Regions from separate parts of the Hydrogenophaga atypica genome, predicted to be linked through region 1. Evidence: predicted binding sites of a transcription regulator. Region 1 holds the regulator's gene; the other holds the start of a gene.

What was found. The regulator FNR, encoded in region 1, switches genes on or off when oxygen is low (the NO sensors DNR and NnrR bind a similar motif). The targets are predictions, from matches to a motif close to TTGATNNNNATCAA.
Region 2: the regulator FNR is predicted to act here: its motif matches at 4,073-4,086, upstream of ACFQPB_RS02760 (DUF3149 domain-containing protein).

Annotation. Positions count from the first base shown of each region.
Region 1 is NZ_JBHTCA010000004.1:140,459-146,155, reverse strand. Features, by position in the region: gene ccoP (cytochrome-c oxidase, cbb3-type subunit III) at 1-664, shown strand, start outside; gene ccoG (cytochrome c oxidase accessory protein CcoG) at 794-2,164, shown strand; gene ACFQPB_RS07360 (nitrogen fixation protein FixH) at 2,189-2,455, shown strand; gene ACFQPB_RS07355 (hypothetical protein) at 2,494-2,790, shown strand; gene fnr (fumarate/nitrate reduction transcriptional regulator Fnr) at 2,796-3,515, opposite strand; gene hemN (oxygen-independent coproporphyrinogen III oxidase) at 3,644-5,020, shown strand; gene pdxR (MocR-like pyridoxine biosynthesis transcription factor PdxR) at 5,048-5,697, opposite strand, start outside.
Region 2 is NZ_JBHTCA010000002.1:73,967-79,663, forward strand. Features, by position in the region: gene ACFQPB_RS02735 (cytochrome b) at 1-801, opposite strand, end outside; gene petA (ubiquinol-cytochrome c reductase iron-sulfur subunit) at 825-1,421, opposite strand; gene mscL (large conductance mechanosensitive channel protein MscL) at 1,615-2,052, shown strand; gene pdxA (4-hydroxythreonine-4-phosphate dehydrogenase PdxA) at 2,065-3,030, opposite strand; gene ACFQPB_RS02755 (Nif3-like dinuclear metal center hexameric protein) at 3,027-3,815, opposite strand; gene ACFQPB_RS02760 (DUF3149 domain-containing protein) at 3,846-4,007, opposite strand; gene ACFQPB_RS02765 (S1C family serine protease) at 4,145-5,293, shown strand; gene tatC (twin-arginine translocase subunit TatC) at 5,309-5,697, opposite strand, start outside.

The DNA.
Region 1 (5,697 bases):
CCTGGGCAAATTCCAGGGCACGCTGAACTGGTCGTCCGCCGGGCAGCACACCGATGAGGTGAAAAAGGCGGTCGATTCGACGGCGCCCTTGTACGCCAAGTTCAATGGCCAGCCGCCCGAGCAGCTGGCGGGTGACGCCCAGGCCATGGCCGTGGGTGAGCGCCTGTTCATGAACAACTGCGCCCAGTGCCACGGCTCTGACGCACGCGGCAGCAAGGGCTTTCCCAACCTCGCCGATGCCGACTGGCTGTGGGGCGGTGCGCCCGACGCGATCAAGACCACCCTCAACGAAGGCCGCCAGGGCGTCATGCCACCCATGGCCGCTGCGGTGGGTTCGGCCGAAGACGTGCGCAACCTGGCCCAGTATGTGTTGAGCCTCTCGGGCAGCCCGCACGACTCCATCCAGGCCTCGCTGGGCAAGTCCAAGTTCGGTGCCTGCGCCGCCTGCCACGGCATGGACGGCAAGGGCAACACCGCCATGGGCGCACCCAACCTGACCGACGCCGTGTGGCTGCATGGCTGGGGTGCCGACGCCATCATCAAGATGGTCAACGAAGGCAAGCACAACGTGATGCCGGCACAAAAGGGCAAGCTCAGCGATGAGCAGATCCACGTGCTGACGGCCTATGTGTGGGGCCTGTCCAACAAGCCCGCCGCCAAGTAACCCGGCCCCCCGAGTGGAGCGTCCCAACGGGCGCTCCCCCAGAAAGCAGACGTTCCCGTGAGCACCAGCGACAGCAACAGCAAGGTCATCCCCATCACGCCGGTGGCACCCGACGGTGCGGACGAGGTGATGGTGTCCCTGTACGAAAAGAGCAAGAAGATTTATCCGCGCTCGGTGCAGGGCTTGTTCGTCAAATGGCGTTGGGCGCTGGTGTGGCTGACGCAGCTGGTTTTTTACGGGCTGCCTTGGCTGGAATGGAACGCACGCCAGGCGGTGCTCTTCGATCTGGAAGCGCGCCGCTTCTTCATTTTTGGCCTGGTCCTGTACCCGCAGGATTTCATCTACCTCACCGGCCTGCTGGTCATCTCGGCGCTGGCCTTGTTCCTGTTCACGGCGGTGGCTGGGCGGGTGTGGTGCGGCTACGCCTGTCCTCAAACCGTTTACACCGAAATTTTTCTCTGGATAGAGCGCAAGGTCGAAGGTGACCGCTCGGCCCGCATACGGCTGGACGAGTCAGCCATGTCGGTCCGCAAGCTGGGCAAAAAATCGCTCAAGCACACGCTCTGGATCGTGTTGTCCTTGTGGACCGGGTTCACCTTTGTGGGCTACTTCACGCCCATCCGTGAACTCAGTGCACTGACCCTGGCCGGTGCCTTGGGCCCGTGGCAGACCTTCTGGATTTTCTTTTATGGTTTTGCCACCTACGGCAACGCCGGTTTCATGCGCGAGCAGGTGTGCAAATACATGTGCCCGTATGCGCGCTTCCAGAGCGCCATGTTCGACAAGGACACGCTCATCGTCACCTACGACGAAAAACGTGGTGAGCCACGTGGTGCGCGCTCCAAGAAGGCCGATCCCAAGGCCTTGGGCCTCGGGTCTTGTGTGGACTGCACCCTGTGTGTGCAGGTCTGCCCCACCGGCATCGACATCCGCAAAGGCCTGCAGTACGAATGCATCGGCTGCGCGGCCTGCATCGACGTGTGCGATGACGTGATGGATAAGGTGGGCTACCCACGGGGCCTCATCCGCTATTCCACCCAGAACGCGGTGGCCAATGGCTGGACACAAGCCGAAATCATCAAACGTGCGGTGCGCCCGCGTGTGCTGGTGTACACCGCCATCCTGGGCCTGATCTGTGTGGCCGTGGGCGTGAGCCTGTTCATGCGCACGCCGCTGAAGGTGGACGTGATCCGCGACCGTGGCGCGCTGGCGCGCCTGGTGGAGCAGGGCCGCATTGAAAACGTGTACCGCCTGCAGGTGATGAACGCCACCGAATCGACCCAGTCTTACCAGCTGGCCGTGAGCGGCCTGGAGGGGGTCACGATCGCTTCCGAGACCAGCATTGAAGTGCGCTCGACCGAAGTGCGTTCGGTGGCCGTGCGTGTGCAGGTGCCGCCGGGCGTGGCGCCGGGCTCGCACCCCATCCATTTCGACGTTCGCTCCACCGGGGCCGATGTGGCCCAGGTGAGCGAAAAAGCCGTATTCCTGGTGCCACGCTGAACTTGCCCGTTTAGAAAGACCCCCATGACAACTGCCCAAGCCCTCAAGAACCCGCCCGTGGCCCGCGCCTGGTGGCGTGAGCCCTATGTCTGGCTGGTGATCGGCGGCCCGGCCGTGGTGGTGGTGGCCGGTATTGCCACCGCCATCATTGCCATGACCAACCCCGACCCTGTGCTTGACCGCAGCGCGCCGCAGACCCGCACGGCGTCACCCGACGAAGCCTTCAAGCTGGCGCCCGCCGGCCAGGCACGCAACCACGCCACCACCGCCACGGTGCCCGTGAAGCCCTGAGCCCCGGGGCCAGACCGACAAACAACAAGGAGACTGCGATGCGCCTGCAACGCCTGATGTGGATTGCGTGGCCGGCCTTTCTGGTGGCCGGCGTGCTGGAGATGGTGGTCTTTGCGATGGTCGATCCGGACGACCTGCACCGCATCGGCGGCGGCGAGCTGGGCTGGTCGCGCCAGGCGGTGTACACCGTGAGCTTTTTCTTCTTCTGGGGTGCGACCATGGCGTCCAGCGCGCTCACCACGCTGTTGGCCATGTCACCTTTCGAGGTGAACCGCTGCCCCGTGCCGCCCGAAGAGCGCCCCGCCGACTGCGCGCGCGAGGGCAACTGCTGCTGAACTGATCAGTTGCAGACCTGGGGGTTCACGATGCGCTTGAGCGCTTCCGTGTCGAGGATCTTCACGTAACGCTGCTTGACCTCGATGACGCCGTCCTCGACGAACTTCGAGAAGGTGCGGCTCACGGTCTCCAGCTTCATGCCCAGGTAGCTGCCGATTTCCTCGCGCGTCATGCGCAGGATCAGCTCGGACTGCGAGAAACCCCGCGCGTGCAGGCGCTGCACCAGGTTGAGCAGAAAAGCGGCCAGGCGTTCCTCGGCGCGCATGCTGCCCAGCAGCAGCATCACCCCGTGGTCGCGCACGATCTCGCGGCTCATGATCTTGTGCACGTGGTGCTGCAAGGTGTTGAACTCGCGTGAAAGCGTCTCCAGCTGGTCGAAGGGCATGACGCAGACTTCGGCGTCTTCCAGCGCGATGGCGTCGCAAGAGTGCTGGTCGGACACGATGCCGTCCAGGCCGATGATCTCGCCCGTCATCTGGAAGCCCGTCACCTGGTCGCGCCCATCGGCGGTGGTGATACAGGTCTTGAAGAAACCCGAGCGAACGGCGTAGAGCGAGGTGAAGCGGTCACCCGTGTTGAACAGGGCCGTGCCACGTTTGATGCGTTTGCGGGTAGAGATCACGTGGTCCAGCTTGTTCATCTCGTCGTGGCTCAGGCCCATGGGCAGGCAGAGTTCACGCAAGTTGCAACTGGAGCAGGCGACCTTGATGCTGTGTGCGTCCATGGTGCGATTGTCAGGTGTTTCCCCATGTTAGCGGAAAACATCATTCACATTTGGAGGGGGTTGACCCAGATCAAGGGCAGAAAGCCCCGTGTCAGGCACAGTTCCTCCCACATTGGAGATGCCCCGACATGCACGTGATTGACGAACAACTGCTGCGCCGCTTTGACGTGCCTGGGCCGCGCTACACCTCGTACCCGACGGCCGACCGTTTTGTGGAAGCCTTTGGCGAGGCCGATTACATCCAGGCCTTGGAGCAGCGCCGCGCCGGCTCGCTGGCATTGCCGCTGTCGCTATACATCCATGTACCTTTTTGCGAGTCGGTGTGCTACTACTGCGCCTGCAACAAGGTCATCACCAAACACCACAGCAAATCGGCCGAGTACCTGCGCTACCTGGCGCGTGAGCTGGACCTGCATGTGCAGCACTTTGGCCGTGGCCACCACGTGTCGCAACTGCACATCGGCGGCGGCACGCCCACCTTCTTGAGCGACGCGGAACTGAGCGACCTCATGCACACCGTGCGCCGCCATTTCAACTTGGTGCCCGGTGGCGAATATTCGATTGAGGTCGATCCACGCACCGTGACCGAACAGCGCCTGGAGCACCTGCACCAACTGGGTTTCAACCGCCTGAGTTTCGGCGTGCAGGACTTCGACCCCGCCGTGCAGAAAGCGGTGCACCGCGTACAACCCGCCGAACAGGTGTTTGCCCTGGTGGCGGCCGCCCGCCGCATCGGCTTCGAGTCGGTCAACGTCGATCTGATCTACGGCCTGCCGCTGCAAACCCCCGAGTCGTTCGCGCGCACTTTGAGCCAGGTGGCCCAGTTGCGCCCCGACCGCATCGCCCTTTACGCCTACGCCCATTTGCCGGCGCGCTTCAAGCCGCAACGCCGCATCGTGGCGGCCGAACTGCCTGCGCCCGCCGACAAGCTGTCCATGCTGTCGCAATCGCTCGACGCCTTCAGCGAGGCCGGTTATGTGTACGTGGGCATGGACCACTTCGCCCTGCCCAACGACGCCTTGGCCGTGGCCAAGCGACAGGGCCGGCTGCACCGCAACTTCCAGGGCTACAGCACCCAGCCCGACTGCGACCTGATCGCGCTCGGCGTGTCGGCCATCGGCCGCGTGGGCGCCACTTACAGCCAGAACGCCAAGACGCTCGACGAGTACTACGACGCCCTCGACCAGGGCCGCCTGCCCATCGTGCGTGGCATGGCGCTCACGCGCGATGATCTGGTGCGCCGCACCGCCATCATGGCGCTGATGTGCCAGGGCCGGTTGCTGTTTGAGTCCATCGAACTGGGTCACCTGCTCGACTTCCGAAGCTACTTCGCGCGCGAACTGGAGCAACTGCAGGATTTCGAAGCCCAGGGGCTGGTGACCATAGACGACCAGTGCATCGAAGTGACCGAAGCTGGCTGGTACCTGGTGCGCGCCATCGCCATGGTGTTCGACAAACACCTGCGCGTGGACCAGGACCGCGCCCGCTTCTCGAAAATCATCTGAGGCCGCAGCGCTGCCGTGGTGGACAGCCTATTTCCCATCCCCGCGCACCACGGCGTCGAGCCGCCGCACCAGCCCTTCCATGGCCTCGGCCGGCACCTGGGCGTAGCCCAGCAGAAAGCCCCGCCAGGGCTGGGCGCGCAGGCCCACTGCGTGCAAGCTGAGCGCCGGAGCCACGATGCCCTGCTGATCCAGCAGGCGCGCGCTCAACGCCACGTCGTCCGCGCGGTCGTCGTGCAGGCGCAGCGCCAGGTGCATGCCCGCCGAGCCGCCGTAAACGGTGGCCACGTCGCCCAGCCGCCGGGTGAGGGCGGCCGTGAGCGCATCGCGGCGTTCGCGGTACAGGCGGCGCATGCGCCGCAGGTGCAGGCTGAACTGCCCGCTGTGGATGAATTCGGCGAGCGCCAGCTGGTCGGCCGCGCGCCCGCGTGGCGCGGTGCGGTCCAGCATCGCGGCCAACGCAGGCGCCAAGGTGGCGGGCACCACCATGAAGCCCATGCGCAGCGCGGGGAACAGCGTCTTACTGAAGGTGCCCAGGTAGACCACGGGCGCGTCCGCCGCCAGCCCTTGCAGGCAGGCCAGGGCCGGGCCGTCGTGGCGGAACTCGCTGTCGTAGTCGTCCTCGATCACCAGCGCGCCCGCCTGGCGCGCGCCCTCGATCAGGGCCAGGCGCCGTGCCA
Region 2 (5,697 bases), on a different contig from region 1:
GTGCACGGTGTAGTAGGGATGGAAAGGCACGCCATCCAGCGGCTTGCCCTTGGCATCCTTGGGCGCGTTCGGGCCCTTGATTTCCACGCCGTCGGGGTTGTTGGAACCCACGTCGTGCAAGGCCAGCAAGTGGGCCACCACCAGACCCAGCAGCACCAGCGGCACGGCAATGACGTGGAAGCTGAAGAAGCGGTTCAGGGTGGCGTCGCCCACCACGAAGTCGCCACGGATCAGCAGCGCCAGGTCGGGGCCGATGAAGGGGATGGCGGAGAACAGGTTGACGATCACCTGGGCGCCCCAGTAGGACATCTGGCCCCAGGGCAGCAGGTAACCCATGAAGGCTTCGGCCATGAGCACCAGGAAGATGGCGCAACCGAACACCCACACCAGCTCGCGCGGCTTGCGGTAGCTGCCGTAGATCAGACCACGGAACATGTGCAGGTACACCACCACAAAGAAGGCGGAGGCGCCGGTGGAGTGCATGTAGCGGATCAACCAGCCCCAGGGCACGTCGCGCATGATGTACTCGACGGAGGCAAAGGCCACCGGCACGCCGGCGCTGTTGACCGATGCGTCGGGCTTGTAGTGCATGACCAGGAAGATGCCGGTCACAATCTGGATCACCAGCACCAACAGGGCCAGCGAGCCAAAGATGTACCAGAAGTTGAAGTTCTTCGGTGCGTAGTACTCCGACATGTGGACGCGATAAGCGTCGAATGCCGTCGGGAACCGGTTTTCGAACCAGTTCGCCAGCTTGGCGCCTGCCGGCGCGTCGGGTGAGATTTCCTTGAATTCAGCCATGTTGTGCCTCAGGGGTGTTCTGGTCAGGCCTTCTTGTCTTCACCCACCAGCAGCGTGGTGTCCGACAGGTAGTGGTGCGGCGGGATTTCGAGGTTGTCGGGTGCCGGCTTGTTCTTGAACACACGACCAGCCACGTCAAAGGTGGAGCCGTGGCAGGCACACAGAAAGCCGCCCTTCCAGTCGTCCGGCAGCGAGGGCTGCGGGCCGGGGGTGAGCTTGTCGCCAGGCGAGCAGCCCAAGTGGGTGCAGATGCCCACGGCCACGAGGTACTCGGGCTTGATGGAGCGGTGGGTGTTCTTGGCGTACTCGGGGGTGGGGTAGGCGGTGCGGTCCGAGTTGGGGTCGGCCAGCTGCGGCTCGACGGCTTTGAGCGACTCCAGTTGCTCGGGCGTGCGGCGCAGGATCCACACTGGCTTGCCACGCCACTCCACCACCAGCTTTTCGCCGGGCTGGATGCCGGACACATCGACTTCAACGGCCGCGCCCGCCGCCTTGGCGCGCTCGGAGGGCTGGAAAGTGCTGACAAATGGCACGGCCACGGCAGCGGCACCCGCGCCACCCACGGCGCATGAGGTGATCAGCCAGTTTCGACGGCCGTTGTCTACGGTTGCTTCGCTCATGGGGATCTTTCAATAACGGTCAAAGCGGTGTCGGCGCCGCGTCGGGCACAAACGGGCAGCACCCGTCCGGCAGCGGCTGGCCCAGGACAACGGAGGATTGTAGCGGAGGCTCAACACCGTCTTGAGCACCCCAACGTCATGGGCCGCCAGCTTGGTTCACAATGCACCACTTGTCCAACTTGGAGAACGATCCATGAGCGTGATGCAGGAATTCAAGGCCTTTGCCGTCAAAGGCAATGTGGTCGATCTGGCGGTCGGTGTGATCATCGGCGCCGCGTTCGGCAAGATCGTTGATTCGCTGGTGGGCGACATCATCATGCCGGTGGTGGGCCTGGTGTTCGGCAAACTGGATTTCAGCAACATGTTTGTCGCGCTGGGCACCGTGCCCGAAGGCACCGCTCCCACGCTGGCGGCCGTCAAGGCAGCCGGCGTGCCCGTGCTGGCTTACGGGAACTTCATCACCATCGCGCTGAATTTTGTGATCCTGGCCTTCATCATTTTTGTGATGGTCAAACAAATCAACCGCCTCAAGGCCGAAGAAGCCGCCGCGCCAGCAGCACCTGCGGAGCCGCCGCCGACGCCTGAGGACGTGGTGTTGCTGCGCGAGATCCGCGACGCGCTGAAAAAATAACGCCTGCCGGGGTCACCGGCCGCTCATGTGGGCGGCCAGCTCCACCGCCGCGATCAGGCTGGACGGGTCGGCGCGGCCCGTGCCCGCCAGATCAAACGCGGTGCCGTGATCGGGGCTGGTGCGCAACAGCGGCAGCCCCAGGGTGACGTTCACGCCATGGGCCAGCCCCATGTACTTGACGGGAATGAGTCCCTGATCGTGGTACATGGCCACCACCACATCGAAGGAACCTTCTCGCGCCCGCATGAACACCGTGTCGGGTGCGTGTGGGCCGCTGGCTTCGATGCCTTCGGCCCGCGCCTGGGCCACGGCCGGGGCAATCACCTCGATCTCCTCACGCCCAAACAGCCCGCCCTCGCCCGCGTGCGGGTTGAGGCCCGCCACGGCGATGCGCGGCGGCGCCAGGCGCAGCCGCGCCCAGTGTGCTGCCGTGATGCGCAAGGTCTCCAGCACGTTGGCGTGGGTCACCGCCTCGATGGCCTGGCGCAACGACACATGGATGCTGACCAGCACAGTCTTGAGCTCTGGATTGGCCAACATCATGCGCACCGGCAACCGCGCCACCGGCACGCCCAGGTGTTCGGCCGCCAGCGCCTGCAGCATTTCGGTGTGACCTGGGAAGGGCACACCTGCGGCCGCCAGCGCCTCTTTGTGGATGGGTGCGGTGACCACACCCGCCGCCCTGCCGGCCAGCGCTTCGCGCGTGGCCCATTCGATGCAGTCGGCCGCAGCCCGCCCTGCGTGTGCGCTGACACGGCCCCATGGCGCAGGCTCTGCGACCTGGGTGGCCTGCACCAATGGCATGGCCACGGCGTCGCAGCCAAGACAAACGCGTGCCCGCGCCATCGTGGCCGCATCGCCCGCCACCACACAACGCTGGGCCAGGTCGGGCCGGTCGCGAAACAGCATGGCGATCAGTTCCGGCCCCACGCCGGCGGGGTCACCCATGGTCACCAGCAGGGGCAGCGACGCGCTCATGCCGGGTTGGGGATGTCAATGAAGGTGTGGACCAGCCCCAAACGCTGGGCCACCAGACCTCCCACCGCAGGGGCGCCAAAGCGCTCGCTGGCGTGGTGGCCACACGCGATGTAGGCCACGCCGCACTCTCGCGCGTAGTGGGCCTGGGGTTCGGAAATTTCGCCGGTCACGAACACATCGGCACCGGCGGCGATGGCGGTCTCGAAGTAGGACTGCGCGCCGCCCGTGCACCAGGCGATGCGTTGCGGCGCCCGGCCCGGCGCATCGATGCAGGTGACCGTGCGGCCCAGCCGCGATTCAATGTGGCGCGCCAGATCGAGTGCGCTGCCGTGTGTCACCGTGCTGCGCCCCAGCCAGCCCAGCGCCTGTTCGCCAAACCGGCCCTGTGGCGCGTCATCGGCCACCCAGCCCAGGCGGGCGGCCAGCTGCGCGTTGTTGCCCCATTGTGGGTGGGCATCCAATGGCAGGTGGTAGGCGATCAGATTGATGTCGTGCGCCAGCAGGCGGGCCACGCGCTGTTTCATCCAGCCAGTCAGTCGGCCATCGTGGCCGCGCCAAAACAGGCCATGGTGCACCAGGATGGCATCGGCACCTGCGGCAATGGCCGCGTCAATGAGCGCCAAGCTGGCGGTGACGCCACTGACGATGTGGCGCACCTGCTCGCGCCCCTCAACCTGCAGACCGTTGGGGCCGTAGTCGCGGAACAGCGATGGCTGCAGCAGGGCGTCGAACGCCTCCACCAACTGTGAACGGGTGCAGGGGGCGGGCGGGGCGGCGGGTTGCATCGCGCTATTTTGACAGCGCGCCCGCGCACCTCAAGGTTGGGTGCGCGCTTCGCGCTCAGCGTTCGCCGCGTCCTCGGCCATCTTGCGCTTGAAAAAACGCGAGAACCAGAAACCCATGAAGATGGTGAACGCAATCACGCCCAGGCTGAACAAACCGTAGTCAGTGGAAAAAAGATCAACAATGGCTTTCATGGCGGTGTGTCCTCAGACGGTGCTTGCAAGTGCACACAGTGGACCTCAACTGCTTCTGTCCGTCTTTGAGCCAAGTCAAGCCGGCGCTTTGACCGACAATCCCCACCACACACCGCACCCCACTGCAGACCCGCCCCATGAAACGACTCTGGCTTCTTTTTGCCCAAACCGCCACCGTGTTGCTGGCCGCCTACTTTGTGGTCGCGACACTCAAGCCCCAATGGCTGGACCGCCGCCCCACCGTGGCCGGCATCGTGCCTGTGATCGAGGCCCCCAGCGGCGGCAGCGGTGGCGGCACGCGCGAAGGCGGCTTTCGGGCTGCCGCCCAGGCCGCCGCCCCCGCTGTGGTCAGCATCAACACCAGCAAGGCGCGCAGCCGCCACCCCAACAGCAACGACCCCTGGTTCCGCTTCTTTTTTGGCGACCAGGACGAATCCCAAGCCCAGGCAGGCCTGGGTTCGGGCGTGATCGTGAGCCCCGCCGGCTACATCCTCACCAACAACCATGTGATTGCCGAAGCCGACGACATCGAGGTGGTGCTCAACGACGGCCGGCGCACCCTGGCCCAGGTCATTGGCACCGACCCCGAGTCGGACCTGGCCGTGCTCAAGGTGGACCTGCCTGAGTTGCCGGTGATCACCCTGGGCGACTCCAACGCCCTGCACGTGGGCGACGCCGTGCTGGCCATCGGCAACCCCTTTGGTGTGGGCCAAACGGTGACCAGCGGCATCGTCAGCGCGCTGGGCCGCACCCAGCTGGGCATCAACACCTTTGAAAACTTCATCCAGACCGATGCCGCCATCAACCCAGGCAACTCGGGTGGTGCGTTGGTGGACGGCCATGGCCACCTGATGGGCATCAACACCGCGATCTACTCGCGCTCCGGCGGCTCCATGGGCATCGGTTTTGCCATCCCCTCGGCCACCGCACGCACCGTGCTCGATGCCATCGTGCGCGATGGCCAGGTGATCCGTGGCTGGATTGGCGTGGAACCCCAGAACCTCAGCCCCGAACTGGCCCAGAGTTTTGGCATCAAAAGCGATGAGGGCGTGATCATCACGGGCGTGCTGCAAAACGGCCCTGCGGCCCAAGCGGGCATCCGCCCCGGCGACGTGATCACGGCGGTCAACGGCGTCAAGGTCAACACAGTGCCGGAGTTGCTGGGCGCGGTGGCAGCACTCACGCCCGGACAGGCCGCGCCATTGGACGTGACGCGGCGCGACACGCGCCAGCAGGTGCAAATCGTTCCGGCACAACGCCAGCCGATGCGCCGCGCTGGCCGCTGACCCGTCGATCGCCTGTCAGCTCGGGTCGGTTCGCTCGGGCGGCGCGTCCGGCGCCGCACTCGCTTTGGTGAACCAGCGCGCACCCCAAATGCCCAGCTCGTAGAGGATGCACATGGGCACGGCCAGGGCCAGCTGCGAAATCACGTCGGGCGGCGTGACCACGGCCGCGATGACAAAAGCCAGCACGATGAAATAGCCCCGAAATTCCTTGAGCTTTTCAATGCTGACCATGTTGAGCCGCACCAGCAGGATGACCACAATGGGCACCTGGAAAGCGAGCCCAAAGGCCAGGTACAGCGACAGGATGGCCTCGACGTAGGAGGCAATGTCGGGTGTGGCGGCCACGCTGGCGGGCGTGAACTGCTGGATGAAGCCAAACATCTTGTCGAGCACAAAAAACTGCA